2 regions of the Bordetella genomosp. 13 genome follow, and region 2 is predicted to be linked to the other one. Evidence: predicted binding sites of a transcription regulator. Region 2 holds the regulator's gene; the other holds the start of a gene.
The links. The regulator HrcA, encoded in region 2, represses chaperone genes, less so after heat shock. The targets are predictions, from matches to a motif close to TTAGCACTCNNNNNNNNNGAGTGCTAA.
Positions count from the first base shown of each region.

Region 1: rpoH (RNA polymerase sigma factor RpoH) is a predicted target of HrcA. The motif match lies at 4,571-4,597, and genes of this name have one in related genera.

Region 1 is NZ_CP021111.1:214,745-222,976, reverse strand. Features, by position in the region: gene CAL15_RS01030 (cation:proton antiporter) at 1-2,370, opposite strand, end outside; gene CAL15_RS01025 (phosphodiesterase) at 2,567-3,388, shown strand; gene rpoH (RNA polymerase sigma factor RpoH) at 3,643-4,530, opposite strand; gene CAL15_RS01015 (hypothetical protein) at 4,655-5,344, opposite strand; gene fghA (S-formylglutathione hydrolase) at 5,429-6,286, opposite strand; gene CAL15_RS01005 (S-(hydroxymethyl)glutathione dehydrogenase/class III alcohol dehydrogenase) at 6,286-7,392, opposite strand; gene CAL15_RS01000 (hypothetical protein) at 7,630-8,232, shown strand, end outside.
Region 2 is NZ_CP021111.1:4,045,495-4,053,726, forward strand. Features, by position in the region: gene dnaK (molecular chaperone DnaK) at 1-28, opposite strand, end outside; gene CAL15_RS18105 (thioredoxin family protein) at 140-535, opposite strand; gene grpE (nucleotide exchange factor GrpE) at 544-1,101, opposite strand; gene CAL15_RS18115 (hypothetical protein) at 1,288-1,530, opposite strand; gene hemH (ferrochelatase) at 1,629-2,720, opposite strand; gene hrcA (heat-inducible transcriptional repressor HrcA) at 2,775-3,782, opposite strand; gene CAL15_RS18130 (SRPBCC family protein) at 3,861-4,646, opposite strand; gene CAL15_RS18135 (xanthine dehydrogenase family protein molybdopterin-binding subunit) at 4,665-7,031, opposite strand; gene CAL15_RS18140 ((2Fe-2S)-binding protein) at 7,021-7,542, opposite strand; gene CAL15_RS18145 (FAD binding domain-containing protein) at 7,552-8,232, opposite strand, start outside.

The sequences.
Region 1 (8,232 bases), 1.6 Mb from region 2:
CAGCTTGCTGTACCCCAGCGAGGTCACGTCGGGATTGACCTGGCGCTCGCCCAGCAGGGCCAGCTCGCCGAAGAACTCGCCGCTGCCCAGTTCGATGGCGGTGCCGTCGGGCAGGTGCACCGCAACGGCGCCGGACGCCACGATGCACATCTCTTCGCCATGCCGCCCGGCGCCCAGCACGGGCTGGTCGGGCAGCGCCAGTCGCGGCCGGAGCAGGCGGCAGATCGCGCGCAGCGAATCGGCACTGAGGCCCTCGAACAGCGGCACGCGCTTGATCAGGTCGGCAGCGGCCATCTCCATGTCGAGCCCCGGGTGGCGGTCGATATGTTGCCAGCGCCCTTTAAGCTGCCCCATCAGGTCCGCGTAGACCTCGCCGCTGATCAGGAACTGGTCGAGCATGCTGCGATAGCGCATGCGCTCGAGCTCGCGCGCGACGCGGCCCAGATAGCTTTCCTGCAGCCACAGGGCATAGGACGGATACTGCAGGTTCAGCGCCTGCAGCGACGCCTCGATCAGGTCGAGCCTGCGCTGGTGCGCGCCCACGATGCGCTGCGCCGCGTCCTCGCCCAGCAGCGGCCCGATCTGTTCGCTGGCGAACTGGATCAGCCGCTGCGCGACCGAGCGCTTGGTCATCAGATTGGAGAAACGCTGCGCCAGTTCGCGCGCCAGCCACGACTGGAATCCGAAGGTGTAATGCACCCGCAGCGCCATGCGGAAGCCGGGCGAATAGCGCACGTCGGCCTCGATGGCGGCCTCGAATCCCTTCAGCCCGCCCGTGCGCACGGCGTCCTCGAGCCGTTCGGCGCGCGCCAGCAGCGCCTCGGCCATGCGCCAGTCCACGATCTGCGCCTTGAGAATGTCGAAGAACATTTCCTCTTCGCGCCGCGCCACGATGCCCAGCCCCACCGCCACGCGCTGTTCCAGGCTCATCTGGCTGACCTGGCTGTCGTGCACGCTGGCCAGGCTGCCGTCGAACACCGCGTGGATGCGCTTGCTGGCCTCGGGACTGATGTGGTCGGTTTTGGCGATCTCGTCCGTCTTCTCCTGCAGGTCTTCGAGCGCAATGGTCAGGGCCTGGTTGCGGATGGTGCGCTCGACTGGCGACAGCTGGTTCAGCCCCAGCATGCGGATCAGCGGCCGCAGGCTGATGCCGTTGATGAACAGCGTCATCAGCACGAAGCCGGTGGTGGCCACGGCCACGAACTGGCGCGCCTCGGGCGGCACCGAGTCCTGCTCGGTGACGGCCAGCGCCAGCGCGAGCGAAACCGCGCCGCGCAGTCCGCCCCACAGCATCACGGTCTTGTAGGGATTGCTGACCTTCGTGCCCAGCCGCGTCAACCCAAGCAGCGGCAGCAGCCCGAACACCACGATGGCGCGCGCCACCAGCGTGACCACGAACAGCAGCAGCACCAGCAGCAGCTCGGTCCAGTCCGCCTCGTCCATCATGCGCGGAATCAGCATGGAAGCGAACAGGAAGATCAGCGAATTGGCCCAGAAGCCGAACTGTTCCCACGCGCTGGACAGGTGTTCGAAAGTGGCGGGCGACATGCGCGTGCGGCCCGCGGATCCCACGACCAGGCCCGCGATGACGGTGGCCACCACGCCCGACACTCCCAGGTAATGCTCGGAGATGAAGAACGACAGGTAGGCCAGGGTCAGCGTCAGCGTGATCTCGGCGGTGGGAAAGCCGCGCAGCCACGCGAACAGGTAGCACGCGGCGCGGCCCATCAGGTAGCCGGCCAGGCCGCCCCCCAGGAAGGCGTACAGGAAATCGCCCAGCACGCTGCCCGCGCTCAGCCCGTCTCCCACTCCGCCTATGGCCGCCAGCAGCACCGAGTACAGCGCGATGGACGCCGCGTCGTTGAACAGGCTTTCGCCCTCGACCAGCGTGGTCAGCCGCTTGGGCGCGCCCACCTCGCGGAAGATGCCGACCACCGCCACCGGGTCGGTGGTGGCGACGATGGCGCCCAGCAGCAGGCAGACGATGAGGCCATACGATGACACTGCGTTCAGCGAGAAGCCCACCACCACGGTGCAGACCACCACCGCCACGATCGCCATCATGAGAATGGGGCCGATGTCGTCCATCAGGCGCCGCACGTTCATGGACAGCGCCGTCTCGAACAGCAGCACCGGCAGGAACACCATCAGGAAGGTATCGGATGAAATCTCGAAGCGCTCGATGCTGTCCAGCAGGTCGCGCAGCACGGGCGGCGCCCAACCGTGCAGGTGCACCACTATGCCCAGCAGGCACCCCACGATGGCCAGCAGCACCGAGTACGGCAGCTTCAGGCGGCCGGCGAGCGGCGGCATGAAGCACACCAGCGTCAACAAGCCGGACAATCCGAAGACGAGCAGACCGACATCCATGTGTGAATTCTTTTCCGGGTAGCCATGCGCAAGGCACAAGGATAGCGGGTTTTGTCCAGGCGCCGCCCCGCCGGGGCGAATTGCAACTCGCGGACCGCGGCACACTTTGGTTACCGCTGCGCACACCCGGGGAACTCCATTGCCGCGGTTTTTGGCTAAGGTGCGAGGACCGCCTCGAAAACCGCTGGAGAAGGCCATGAGCGCCGCCCATGCATCCCACGCCGACGAGCAGCCCGCGCTGCTGCTGCACCTGACCGACACCCACCTGCTCGACGAACCGCATGCCGAAATGCTGGGCGTCGACACCGAGGCCAGCCTGAAGGCGGTGCTGCGCCAGGCCATGCGAGAGACCCCGGGCGCGCAGGTGCTGCTGGCTACCGGCGATCTCGCCCAGGACGGCAGCCGCGCGGCCTACGCACGGCTGCGAGGCGTGCTGGGACCCGTGGCCTCGGCCGTGCGCTGCCTGCCGGGCAATCATGACGACCCCGCGGCCATGCACGCCGTGCTGCCGGATTGGACCACGCCCATCACCGACGTCGGCGCCTGGCGCATCGTCATGCTGGACTCGACGGTGCCTGGCTCGGATGCGGGCCATCTGGACGAGCGCCAGCTCGAGCTGCTGGAGAGCGCCGCCAAATCGGCAGGCGACCGGCACGTGCTCGTGGCGCTGCATCACAATCCCGTGCAGATCGAAAGTGGGCGCCACGACGCGATGATGGTCGACAACCCTCAGGCGCTGTTCCAACGCTTGGCCGACCTGCCCCAAGTGCGTGTCGTGCTGTGGGGCCACGTGCACCGCCAGTTCGACCGGCGCCGCCACCATCTGCGCCTGCTGGCCACGCCTTCGACGTGCTTCCAGTTCGCGGTGCACAACGGCCGCCATACGCTGGACGGCGCCGCGCCGGGCTATCGCTGGCTGAAGCTGTACCGCGACGGATCGCTGGCGACGAGCGTGCGGCGCTTGAATCCCGCTACGTGGCACGCGCTGTGCGCGGCCGCGCAGCCGCGCGCCGCCTGACGCACAAAAGTTCTCTGAACCGCGCGAGCGCGCAAAAAAATCGGGGCACCGGATTACCGATGCCCCGCAAGCGTTCGTCTCATAGGGGAGGGGAAAGAGGAGAAGCCGAGACGAACGACAAGACAGCAAGCGAAGCGTGCTCCGGGCCTCGCTGTCTACATGAAGTTAGTCCGTACGCCGCGAGTAAAGTTTCCCGCGCCGGGGAAAAAATCGTGGCCGACTTTGTATCAATCCATTAACCCGGATGGGCGGCTTCAAACAGGCTGCAGCGTGCCGCGCATCTTCTTCAGCGCGGCCGATTCGATCTGGCGGATGCGCTCGGCCGACACGCCGAATTCTTGTGCCAGCTCATGCAGGGTGGCGCCGCCGTCGTCCTGCAGCCAGCGCGCCTCGATGATGCGGCGCGAACGCGGATCGAGCGCTTCCAGTGCGCTGGTCAGGCCCGCGCCCTGTTGTTCGTCGCGGGCCATGCGAGCCAGCACGCGCGTGGGTTCCTGGCGACCTTCGTCGGACAGGTAGGCGATGGGCGCGTAGCTGTCGTCGTCCTCGTCCTGGTTCTCGAGCGAGAGGTCGCGGCCGGACAGGCGCACTTCCATTTCGCTGACGTCTTCGCGGCGAACGTTCAGTTCGTTGGCGATATGGTCGACCTGTTCGGGGTCGAGCGTATGCCCGTCGGGACGCATGCTGCGCAGGTTGAAGAACAGCTTGCGCTGGGCCTTGGTGGTAGCCACCTTGACCAGGCGCCAGTTGCGGATGATGTATTCGTGGATCTCAGCCTTGATCCAGTGCACCGCGAACGACACCAGGCGCACACCGCGTTCGGGATCGAAGCGCTTGACGGCTTTCATGAGGCCGACGTTGCCTTCCTGGATCAGGTCGGCGTGCGGCAGGCCATAGCCGAGATACTGGCGTGCGACGGACACGACCAGCCGTAGATGAGACAGCACGAGTTCGCGGGCGGCCTCGAGGTCTTCCTGGTCGCGCAGGCGGCGCGCCAGTTCGGTCTCGCGTTCGGGCGTCAGCACCGGCAGGCGATTGACGGTGGAGATGTACGCGTCGATCGTGCCGAGGGCACCCGGATTGGCCACGGCCAACGCCAGGGCGTTGCCGGAATAGGCCAACGAACTACTGGGTTGTTTCATGATTGCGGCCTCCAGGGACGATGGGACAGTTGCTTTGATGTTAGCACTCTGGTTCATTGAGTGCTAATTCGACCGGGAGCTGTAGTCCAAGTTCCGGACATCCGCCCGCTTTGATGCGTCCCTTTTACCAACCCTGCTGCTTGATCGCTTCCTCGGTGGCCGTGTCGGCCGGCCGGATGAACAGCGCACCACGCGGGTCCAGGAGCACGTCGTAGCGTGCCCCGTCGAGCATCGGCATATAGGCGGCGCTGCCGAACTGCACGTCGACGAAGGGCAGCCAATTGGGGAACGTGCGCTTGAGTTCGCCCAGGTCGGGGGCCGGCCAGTCGTCCAGCCTATGGACCGAGCGCGTGGCGGCACGCTCGCGCTCGACGTCGCGGTAGCGGCCGGACAGGCGCTCGAGCCGGTAAAGGGGCTGCGCACCGGCCAGCAGGGCAGGCAGACGCCAGCGCACCACGCGCGCGTCGATCTGCCACTGGTCGCCGTACAGGGTGAACTCGCGAGGCTCGCCGCCTTGCGGCTGCAGGCTCAGCAGGAAGGTCTGTTCCGACTGCCGCACCATTTTCACAGCCGCGACCGGCTGGTCGGTGGTAAGTCGATAGAACTGCACCAGCGATACGGCCAGCACGCCCGACACGCAGGCCAGCATTACCAGCAGCAGGCCGAACAGCCGCCGCACCGGCCGCAGGCGAAATACTTTGCGGCCCATTTCATCGCGCGGGCCGCCTCGGCCCAGCAGCAGGCCCAGCCCGACCAGCAGGGCGACGATGGCGCCCAGCGCGAACCAGGCAAAAGGAGCGAGCGTATCGATCACAGTGCGGGAACTCCTTATACCGCGACGCGCCCGGAGGCCGCCGCCAGGGCTACACAGTATAAGAAGAGAGCCGGTCGCGAAACGCTATCCCAGCCGTTCGGCGTGAAACCGGATGTGATCTTCGATGAAGGTGGAGATGAAGTAGTAGCCGTGGTCGTAGCCCTCGTGCCGGCGCAGCGTGAGCGGCTGGCCCGCCTTGCGGCATGCCTCCTCGAAGGCCTCGGGATGCAGCTGCTCGGCCAGGAAGCCGTCGGCCAGACCCTGGTCGACCAGGATGCCGTCGGGGAACGGGTTCCGCCGCTCGCTCATCAGGGCCGTGGCGTCATAGGCCGCCCATTGCGCGCGGTCGTCGCCCAGGTAGCCGCCGAAAGCCTTGCGGCCCCACGGGCATTGCGAAGGCGCCGCGATCGGCGCGAAGGCCGAGACCGAGCGGAATTTCGCGGGATTGCGCAGCGCCAGCACCAGCGCGCCGTGCCCGCCCATCGAATGGCCGAAGATGCCGACGTGGCCGGCATCGCCGGGCAGTTCGCCGCAGGCGATGTCGTACAGCTCTTCGACCACGTAGCTGTACATGCGATAGTGCGTCCGCCAGGGCTCGGCGGTGGCGTCCAGGTAGAACCCGGCGCCCGTGCCGAAGTCCCAGTCCGCGTCTTCGCCGGGCACGCCGGCGCCGCGCGGGCTGGTGTCCGGCGCCACCAGCATCATGCCGTGGCGCGCCGCGAACCGCTGCGCGCCGGCCTTGATCATGAAGGTCTCTTCGGTGCAGGTCAGCCCCGCCAGATAGAACAGCACCGGCAGGCGGGCCTGCGGCGCGCTGTCGCCCTGATCCGGCACGAACACCGAGAAGCGCATCGGCAGGCCGATCTGCGTGGACGCGTGACGGTAGTAGCGCTGCCAGCCGCCGAAGCAGCGATGCTGCGACACCAGCTCGAGCGCGCCCATCAGTACATCACCACCGAACGGATGGACTCGCCGCGCTTCATCAGGTCGAAACCTTCGTTGATGCGGTCCAGGGGCAGGGTGTGCGTGATCAGGTCGTCGATGTTGATCTTGCCTTCCATGTACCAGTCGACGATCTTGGGCACGTCGGTGCGGCCGCGCGCGCCGCCGAACGCCGAGCCCTTCCATTCGCGGCCGGTGACCAGCTGGAACGGGCGGGTGCTGATCTCGGCGCCGGCCTCGGCCACGCCGATGATGATGGACTGGCCCCAGCCCTTGTGGCAGCACTCGAGCGCCTGGCGCATCACCTTGGTGTTGCCGATGCACTCGAACGAGTAGTCGGCGCCGCCATCGGTCAGCTGGATGATGTGGTCGACGACGTTCTCGACTTCATTCGGATTGACGAAGTGCGTCATGCCGAACTTGCGGGCCATGGCTTCGCGCGCGGGGTTCAGGTCGACGCCGATGATCTTGTCCGCGCCCACCATTTTCGCGCCCTGGATGACGTTCAGGCCGATGCCGCCCAGGCCGAAAACCACGACGTTGGCGCCCGCCTCGACCTTGGCCGTGAACACCACGGCGCCGATGCCGGTGGTGACGCCGCAGCCGATGTAGCAGATCTTGTCGAAGGGCGCGTCCGAACGCACCTTGGCCAGCGCGATCTCGGGCACCACGATGTGATTGGCGAAGGTGGACGTGCCCATGTAGTGGAAAAGCGGCTTGCCGTCGAGCGAGAAGCGCGAGGTGCCGTCGGGCATCAGGCCCTTGCCCTGCGTCGAGCGGATGGCCTGGCACAGGTTGGTCTTGCGCGACAGGCAGAACTTGCACTGGCGGCATTCCGGCGTGTACAGCGGAATGACGTGGTCGCCGGGGCGCAGCGAGGTGACGCCGGGGCCGACGTCGGTGACCACGCCGGCGCCTTCATGGCCCAGGATCGCCGGGAACAGGCCCTCGGGGTCGGCGCCCGACAGCGTGTAGTAATCGGTGTGGCAGATGCCGGTGGCCTTGACCTCGACCAGGACTTCGCCCGCCTTGGGGCCTTCGAGATCGACCTCCTCGACAGTCAGCGGTGCGCCGGCTTTCCAGGCGATGGCGGCTTTGGTCTTCATGCAAGGCTCCTGTAGGTATATCTGCGGGGTACTGTATCGCTGCTGAGGATGTTAACCTGACCGGCGTGGCGCCTGTGCCCACTGCCGGCGTGGCGCCTGCGCCCAGGCCGTCCCCGTCGTATTTTGCTGCTGCCGCTCGGCCGTCAAAAACGACACTATTTATATATAGCAAGTCCGCGACAACCTATATATAGTCAACGAACAGCAACCGTTCTTGCGTACGCAAGCTCATAGCTCATGGCCCGTCTGCCCCGCCTGTACGCCCCCGGGCTGCCCCAACTGGTGCAGGCCAACTTCGTTCAGCCGCTCGCGGCGCCTTCGCAACCCGCGCCGCAAGACATCCTGAATCAGCTGGCCACCTGGCTGGGCGATTCCGCCCAACGCCACCGCGTGGCCGTGCATGGCTGGGTGCTGGCCAATGACCGCATCCTCCTTTTGGCCACGCCCGTCGACGAAGACGGCCTGCCTCGGCTCATGCAAACGCTGGGCCGCAACCTTGCCGCCCGCCTGCGCGGCGGCCGGGTCTTCGCCGGCCGCTATCGCTCCGCGCTGCTCGAACCGGGCGCTTGGGTGCTGCGCGCCCTGATCTGGCTCGAAACCTATCCCGTTCGCAGCGGCGGCGCATCCGATCCCGATGCCTGGCCGTGGTCCTCAGCCGGCAGCCATACCGGCAACAGTCGGCAGCAGCCGGCCCAATGGCAGTCCGACCACGCCGACTACTGGGCCTGCGGCAACACCCCTTTCGACCGCCAGGCCAACTACCGCCGGCGCCTGCAAGAGGGGCTGTCGCGCGAAGAGGCGCAGCGCATCGAACAGGCTGTGTCCGGCCAATGGGCGCTG
Region 2 (8,232 bases):
CCAGGTCGATGCCGATGATTTTGCTCATGGTAGGTTGCCTTGAATGAAATTCTGGAATCGCGAAGAGTTGGTAAAAACCCGTCGTTGAAAACTCGGTCCCAGCCTAACTGGGGTCGGCGACAGGGTTTTCAAGGGCATTTCATCCGCCCGCCGCGCCCGTCCCCTGCTGACGCCGCACGGCATCCGTGAACTGGGGCAGGCCGGGCCAGCCGGTGATGCGCCCCAGCCGCTTGCCGCCGCGGTACAGCACGAAAGTCGGCACGCCGTGCAGGCTGAACCGCAGCCCCAGCGGCTCGTCGGCGTAGACGTCCGCCTCGAACCAGGTAAGTCCCAGGGCACGCAACGCGTCTTGATGCAGCAGGGCCGTCTGCTTGAACACATTACAATTGTAACAGTCCTGGCCCCACAAGAAGACGCAGCGCAGGTCGTCACCCGGGGCTTGCACCACCTGGGCGTCGAAGTCGGCATTGCTCACGTGGCGCATGCCGAACAATTCGAAGACCTGGGAGGGATCGAAGGAGGATGCCGTCGCCATGGCGAGCCTCAGTTGCCGGCGGCCACCACGACCAGCGCGGGACGCAGGGTGCGGTCGGCGATCGCGTAGCCCTTCTGCAGCAACTGCACCACCGTATTGGCGGGCTGTTCGGCGGGCACCGACGAGATCGCCTGGTGCAGATGGGGGTCGAACTTGTCGCCCTGGGCCGGCGCGATGTCCTTCAGCAGGTTGCGCTCGAAGGCGGCGGACAACTGCTTCAGGGTCATTTCGACGCCCTCGCGCAGGGTTTCGACGGTTTGTTCGGGTTGGGCCAGGGCGGCTTCCAGGCTGTCCTTGACGGGCACCAGGCTTTCGGCGAACGACTCGATGCCGAATTTGCGGGCCTTCGACACGTCTTCCTGGGCGCGGCGGCGCACGTTCTCGGCCTCGGCCATGGCGCGCAGCACCTGTTCCTGTTGGGCCTTCTGGGCGGCTTGCGCCGCTTCGAGTTCGGCGCGCAAGGCGGCAATCTCTGCCTGCAGCGCTTCCTGCCCCTCGGGCATGGGCGCGGCAGCGGTTTCGGCGGCGTCGACAGTGGGTTCGACAGGCTCTTGGGGTGCCGTCATGAGGGTCCTCCGGAAGTAAATCGATGGGATCGCCCTGACTATGGGGGTCAATGCCCCTGTTTCAAGTCCGGTCTTAGAAGAAATTTGGGCGGCGCTGGCTTGCGCCGGCCGCCGCCCGACTCGCGAGCTTGACTGTCGTTTCGAAAGACGAAGCAGAGCGAGCCTGTCCCGGCCGCCCCCAAAGCGCTACTTCTTGCCCGGCTGGGCAGGCGCGACGGGGTCGCTGGCGGGGAACGTATCTTCCAGCGCCTCGTCCATCTGGCGCTCGCGGGTCTTGCGGATCTTGGCCGCGTCGGCATCGTGATCGGCGGGGACGGCGATGGGGTCGCTGGCCGGGAAGGTTTCTTCCAGCGCTTCGTCGAGATCCTGCTCGCGCTGTTCTTCGTGTCGGCCCGGCTTGTCGGTGCGGGATTTCGGGTCGGTAGTCATGCGTAGCCTCCTTGGAATTCTGCGAGGGAGCTCGCGAAAACAGGCCGCCGGCGGCGCCCCCATGGCGACGCCTGGACGTTCACCCCAGTGTATCCCTGTCAGGCAGGTGTTACAGGCCAGCCTTGTAAGTGATTGTCGACGATGTCCGTAAGGGTAGCGGTCCACATCGGACTGTCGTTGAGCGCCGGAATGTAGCGGAATTGCTTGCCGCCGGCCTGCAGGAAGGCGTGACGGCATTCCTGGTTGATTTCCTCGAGCGTCTCGAGGCAGTCGGCCACGAAACCGGGGCATACGACGTCGACCGACGCGACCCCGCGAGACGCCAGTTCCTTCAGGGTGGGCTCGGTATAGGGCTCGAGCCAGCGGGCCGACCCGAAGCGGCTTTGGAAGCTGACCTCGATCTGCTCGGGGGACAGGCCCAAACGGGCGCGCAGCAACTGGGCGGTCTGCATGCACTCGCGGTAGTACGGGTCGCCCAGCTCGATGGAATAGCGCGGCAGGCCGTGGAAGCTGAGCAGCAGCAGCTGCGGCCGGCCGTTGGCCTGCCAGTGGGATTCGATGCGCTCGGCCAGCGCGCCGATATACCCCGGATCGGTGTGGAAGCGCTTGACGAAGCGCAGCGCCGGCTGGTCGCGCAGCCGGGCGGCATGCCGGGTGACGGCATCGACTGCGGTGGCGGTGGTGCTGGCCGCATACTGCGGATACAGCGGCACGGTGAGGATGTGTTCGCAGCCCCGCTGGCGCAGCGCGGTCATGGCATCGGGAATCGACGGATTGCCGTAGCGCATGGCCAGTTCGACCTCGACGTCGCGGCCGCGGGCGCGCAGCGCCTGGGCCACGCCCTCGGCCTGCTGGCGGCTGTACACCATCAGCGGCGAGCCGCCGTCCATCCAGATGCCCTGGTAGCGTGGCACGAGCTTCTTGGGCCTGAGCGTCAGCACCAGGCCGTGCAAGATGGGCATCCACAGGTAGCGCGGAATCTCGATGACCCGCGGGTCCGACAGGAACTCGGCCAGGTATTTGCGGATATCGCCGCGCGAGGGCGTGTCCGGCGTGCCCAGGTTGACCAGCAGCACCCCGACCCGGCCGGGGCCGGTGATGGGCGGGTTCTCGTCGAACAGGTCGCCGTCGAAAGGCGCCTCGGGCAGGAAGCGTTCGGGCCACAGGTACTTGAACAAGCGCAGGAACACGCACACCCCCTGTCGGCTTGGCATGAGCGCAAGCCGGTTGTCTCGTTTGTCGGATTATTGGTGGTTCTGGCTGAGCGCGTTGGACAGCAGTCGCGCCGTGATGTCGACGATGGGTATGACTCGCTCGTAGGACATGCGCGTGGGCCCGATGACGCCCAGCGTGCCGACCACCTTGCCGTCCACTCCATACGGCGCGGTGATGACGGAGACTTCCTCGAACGGCACCAGCTGCGAATCCCCGCCGATGTAGATCTGCACGCCCTGCGCGCGGCTGGACACGTCCAGCAGCTGCAGCAGGTCGGTTTTTTTCTCGAACAGCGAGAACATCTTGCGCAGCCGGTCCATGTCCGAGGCGATGTCGGTGACATCGAGCAGCTTGCGCTCGCCCGAGATGACCACGGCGTCACCGTCGTCGGCGGCCTCGGCGCTGGCCTCGACGGCCGCCTGCATCAGCTTGGAGATGTCTTCGCGCAGCTGAGCGAGTTCGGTGGACAGCGTGCGGCGCACCGCGTCGAACGACTTGCCCGAGAAATGGACGTTGAAGAAGTTGCCGGCCTCGGTGAGTTCGGATTCGTTGTAGTCGCGCTGGACGGTAAGAATGCGGTTCTGCACGTCGCCGTCGGGCGTGACGATGATGAGCAGCACGCGGCGGTCGGACAGGCGGATGAATTCGATCTGGCGGAACACCTGCGAGCGCTTGGGCGTGAGCACCACGCCGGCGAACTGCGTGAGGTTGGACAGCAGCGCGGCCGCGGCATTGACGGCGCGGGCCGGCTCGGCCACGGGCAGCAGTTCGCCCACGTTGGGCTGGTGCAGCTGATAGGCGCGCACCGCCAGCAGTGAATCGACGAACATGCGGTAGCCGCGCGGCGTGGGCACGCGGCCCGCCGAGGTGTGCGGGCTGTGAATGAGGCCCTGGTCTTCGAGGTCGGCCATCACATTGCGGATGGTGGCCGGGGACAGGTCGAAAACTTTGGACAATGTGCGCGAACCGACAGGTTGCCCGTCGGCGATGTAGCGTTCTATCAACGCCTTGAGTAGTGCGCGTGCGCGGTCGTCCATACCCCTATTTTAGTGAAACTTTTGGAAGTACGGCGACCGGCCCCCTCCTGTGTTCGTGCCGGGGACGTAATCGACCGGTCAATTGCGCCCGAAGATCCCGCCAGCGGCGTACTTCACCCGTGCCCACAGCGCCTTCAGGCCGATACTGAGCATGTTCAGTTCGCCGGACTGCGGGCCGGACTGGCGCGCGAGCAGCATTTTTTGCGTCGCGGCCAGCGTGGCCTGGGCCTGGGCCAGCACGGCCTGCGCCTGGAGCAGGACGGCCTGGGCTTCCGGCGAGGCGGACGCGGAAGCGAAAGCCGCGGCGGAAAGCGGAGTCGGCGCCGCAGTGGCGGCCGAGGCCGGCATCGGCGCCGACGGCGCTGCAACGCCGGCTTCCATCGCGACAAGCGGCACGCCGGCCTCATCGCCACCCTGCACCAGAGCCGCCAGGTTGCGCTCGAACTGCTTCAGGATGTGCGCGGCCACTTCCTCGATCATGCCGCTGCCGCGCCCGTACTGCGCCACCGCGCCCGACAATTGCAAGTCGGTGGTGACCGTGACGTCGGTGCCGCCCGTCGCCGCCTCGATCAGCGCGAAGCTGAATTCCGACTGCGCCGAGCCTCGCCCTTTGGGATCCAGGCCCGAGCCGCGCAGCCAGGCGGTGTGCGTGGCTTCGTCCTTGCGCAGCATCTCGGCCTTGCCGTCGAAGCTCAGCTTGATCGGACCCAGCTTCACCGAAACCGAGCCCAGGTACTGATCGTCCCCCAGGGTTCCGGTCAGGCGCGCGCCCGGCAGGCAGGGCAGGATGCGCGGAACGTCCAGCATCAGTTTCCAGGCGTCCGCCAACGGCAGCGGAATATGAAAGTGGTTGGTGAATTCCATGGCTGCGTGTCGGTCTGTTCAGGGCTGGAGGTTCGCGGCGCCGGCCGCCTGATCGATCAGCTCGACCAGGCGCACCGGAGTAAGGGGGAATTCGCACAGGCGCGCGCCCTGCTCGCGCAGGGCGTGTTCCACCGCGCCGATCACGGCGGCAGCGACGGGAATGGTGGCCGTTTCGCCGATGCCCTTGGCGCCCAGCGGGTTCAAGGTCGTGGGCGAAGGCTGGAATATCACCTCGATGTCGGGCACCTCGGGCGCGGTGGGCAGCAGGTATTCGGCGTAGGTGGTGGTCAATGGTTGCGCGTTGGCGTCATAGCCCATCCATTCGAACAGGGCATTGCCCAGGCCGTGCACCACGCCGCCGTGCACCTGGCCCTGTGCCAGCTGCGGGTTAATGATGTTGCCGCTGTCCTGCACCGCGACATAGCGCACCACGTGCATCGCGCCCGTCATCGCGTCGACCTCGACCTCGCAGGCGTGCGAGGCGCCGGCATAGGTCTGCGCGTCGCAATGGAAGAACACGGTTTCGTCCAGGCCAGGGTCGCCCGGAGCGGGCATGGCGTAGCCGGGCACGCCCTTCATCAGCATGGCCACGCGCGCCAGCGACACGCGCAGGCCGAAATCCACGGTGTGGACTTCACCGTTGGACAGCATCAGGTCGGCGGCATCGACCTTCAGCACCTGGGCCGCGACGGCCAGCGCCTTCGCGCGGACCTTGTCCGCGGCCTCGCAGATGGCGGAACCCGCCATCATGGCCTGCCGGCTGGCGAAACCGCCCATGCCGTAGCCCACGTGGCCGGTGTCGCCCGCGACGATCTCAACGGCCTGGGGCTGCACGCCCAGGCGCGCGGCGCACAACTGGGCCAGCGTGGTCTTGATGCCCTGCCCCATGGCCAGCGCGCCGGTGTGGGCCACGATGCGGCCCGAAGGCAACACGCGCAGCCGCACCACCTCGTAGGGGCCGCGCCCGGTGGGCTTCACGCTGTTGGCGATGCAGATGCCGCGCAGCCGGCCGCGCGCGCCAGATTCCATACGGCGCGCCTCGAAACCGTCGTAGTCGATGGCCTCGGCGGCGCGGGCCTGCAGGGCGGGAAAGTCGCCGCTGTCGATCACCAGCGGCACGCCGGCGCGCGACTTCAGGGGCTTGGTGTAGGGAACCTTTTCGGGGGGGATCAGGTTGCGGCGGCGGCACTCCAGGCGGTCGATGCCCAGTTCGTTGGCCAGTCGGTCCAGCATGCGCTCCATCACGAAAGTGGCCTGCGGGTAGCCCGCGCCGCGTATGGTGGCGACGGGCACCTTGTTGGTGTAGACCACCCGCGCGCGCAGTGAAAAGGCCGGCACGACATACGGGCCGCTCATCGACGAGGCGGTGTTGTACGGTACGTTGGTGCCCTGGGGCGTGTAGGCGCCGTTGTCGTGCACGAACTCGCCGCGTATGCCCAGCAGCCTGCCTTGGCGGTCGGCGGCCAGCGCGATCTTCCAGTACTGGTCGCGTTCCTGAACGGTGGTCAGGAAGTTCTCGCGGCGGTCTTCCACCCACTTGACCGGACGGCCCAGCGCGCGCGCCACGGCGGGGATCACGATCTCTTCGGGGTAGATCATGAACTTGGCCCCGAAGCCGCCACCCACGTCGGGCGTGATCACGCGCAGCTGATGTTCCGGCTGGTCCAGCATGTGGCTGATGGTGTAGTGCAGCTCGTGCGCCATCTGGGTGGACGACCACACCGTCAGCACGCCGGTGGCGGCATCCGGCGCGGCGGCCACGCCGCGAGGCTCCATGGGGTGTCCGCCGCCGCGATGCGCCCAGAACTCGTCGTGCAGCACGATGGGAGCCTGGTCGAAGGCTTCATCGACCTCCCCGTAGGCCAGCGTGTAGTCCTGCAGCACGTTGTCTTGCAGTTCCGTGCGCACGCGCGGGGCGTCGTGCTGCGCGCCCAGGCGGCAGTCGGACACCGCGGGCAATATCTCGTAGTCGACGCGCACGGCGGCGGCGGCGTCCTCGGCCCGGTGACGGCTGTCGGCCACCACCACGGCAAAGGCCTCGCCCGCGAAGGCGACTTCGTCGCCTGCCAGGGCGAAGGGCGTGGTGTTCTCGGGCAAGGCCGCCAGCGCGAAGCCCAACGGCATGCGCCACGAGGTCAGGTGGCCGAACAGTTCTTTGCGGGTGTAGATGGCGGCCACGCCCGGCATGGTCCGCGCGGCATCGGCGTCGATGCCGCGGATGCGGGCGTGCGCATGCGGGCTGCGCACGAAGCACGCATGCAGCGGCTCGGGCAGGCGCACGTCGTCCAGGAAGCAGGCCGCGCCGCGCAGCAGCGGGTCGTCCTCGACGCGGCCGGGGCTCTCGCCCATGCCGGGATTGGTGCGCAGGGCGGGATCAGCGTGCATGGCGGTCGCTCCGCTCCGAAGCTGCGGCTTCGCGCATGACGCGGGCCGCGCGCAGGGCCGCGGCCACGATGTTCTGGTAGCCGGTGCAGCGGCACAGGTGGCCGGACAGCACGTCGCGCACCGCGGCCTCGTCGGGATCGGGATTGCTGGCCAGCAGTTCGGTCAGCGACATCAGGATGCCGGGCGTGCAATAGCCGCATTGCAGCGCGTGCAGTTCGTGGAAGGCCTGCTGCAGCGGTCCCAGCGTGTCTTCCGAAGGCGCCAGGCCCTCGACGGTGCCGATGGCACAGCCGTCGGCCTGCACGGCCAGCATCAGGCAGCTGCGCGCGGAGACGCCGTCCACCAGCACGGTACAGGCGCCGCACACGCCATGCTCGCAGCCCACGTGTGTGCCGGTCAGCTTCAATTCGCCGCGCAGGAAGTCGGCCAGGTTCAGTCTGGGTTCGGCCACGCCCTCGCGGGGCTGGCCGTTGACCGTCATGCGGACGGGGCGGGGTTTACGGTCGGCCATGTTGCTGCCTTATCGGGTTGCGCGCCGCACGGCGCTGTCCAGCGCGCGCGCGCTGAGCACGCGCGCCAGCCGCTGCCGGTACCAGCCGGGCGTGTAGGCATCGCTGCTGGCATCGACCGCGCCGCACAGCTCGGACGCGGCGGCTATGTCCTTGGGGGTGGCCTGGGTGCCCATCAGGGCGGCCTCGGCCCGGGGCATGCGCACGGGCGTGGCGGCGCAGCCGCCCAGCGTGATCGAACATCGCGCCACCCGTCCGTCCACGCCGAACTGCAGCAACGCGGCGCAGGAGGCGATGGCGAAGTCGCCGTGACGACGCGAGAACTCAAGGAAGCAGGAGCCGTGGCTCGCGTCCCACGGCTTGAACGTGACGCCCAGCGCCATCTCGTCCGGCTCGAGGGCGGGCGTCATGTAGCTCGCCGGGAACTCGGCCATGCTGACGCTGCGCCGGCCGCGCGCGCTGCCGATGTGCACCTGGGCGTCCAGGGCCATGGCGATGGTGGGAATCTCGGCGGACGGGTCCAGCTGGCACAGGCTGCCGCCGACGGTGCCGCGGTTGCGCGTCTGCCGGTGCCCCACGTTCAAGATGGCCTCGCGCAGTATCGGCAGGCGCGCCGCGACCGTGTCGGAGAACTCCACGTCCCGCTGCCGGGTCATGGCGCCGACTTGCACGGCGTCGCCGTCATCGCGGAT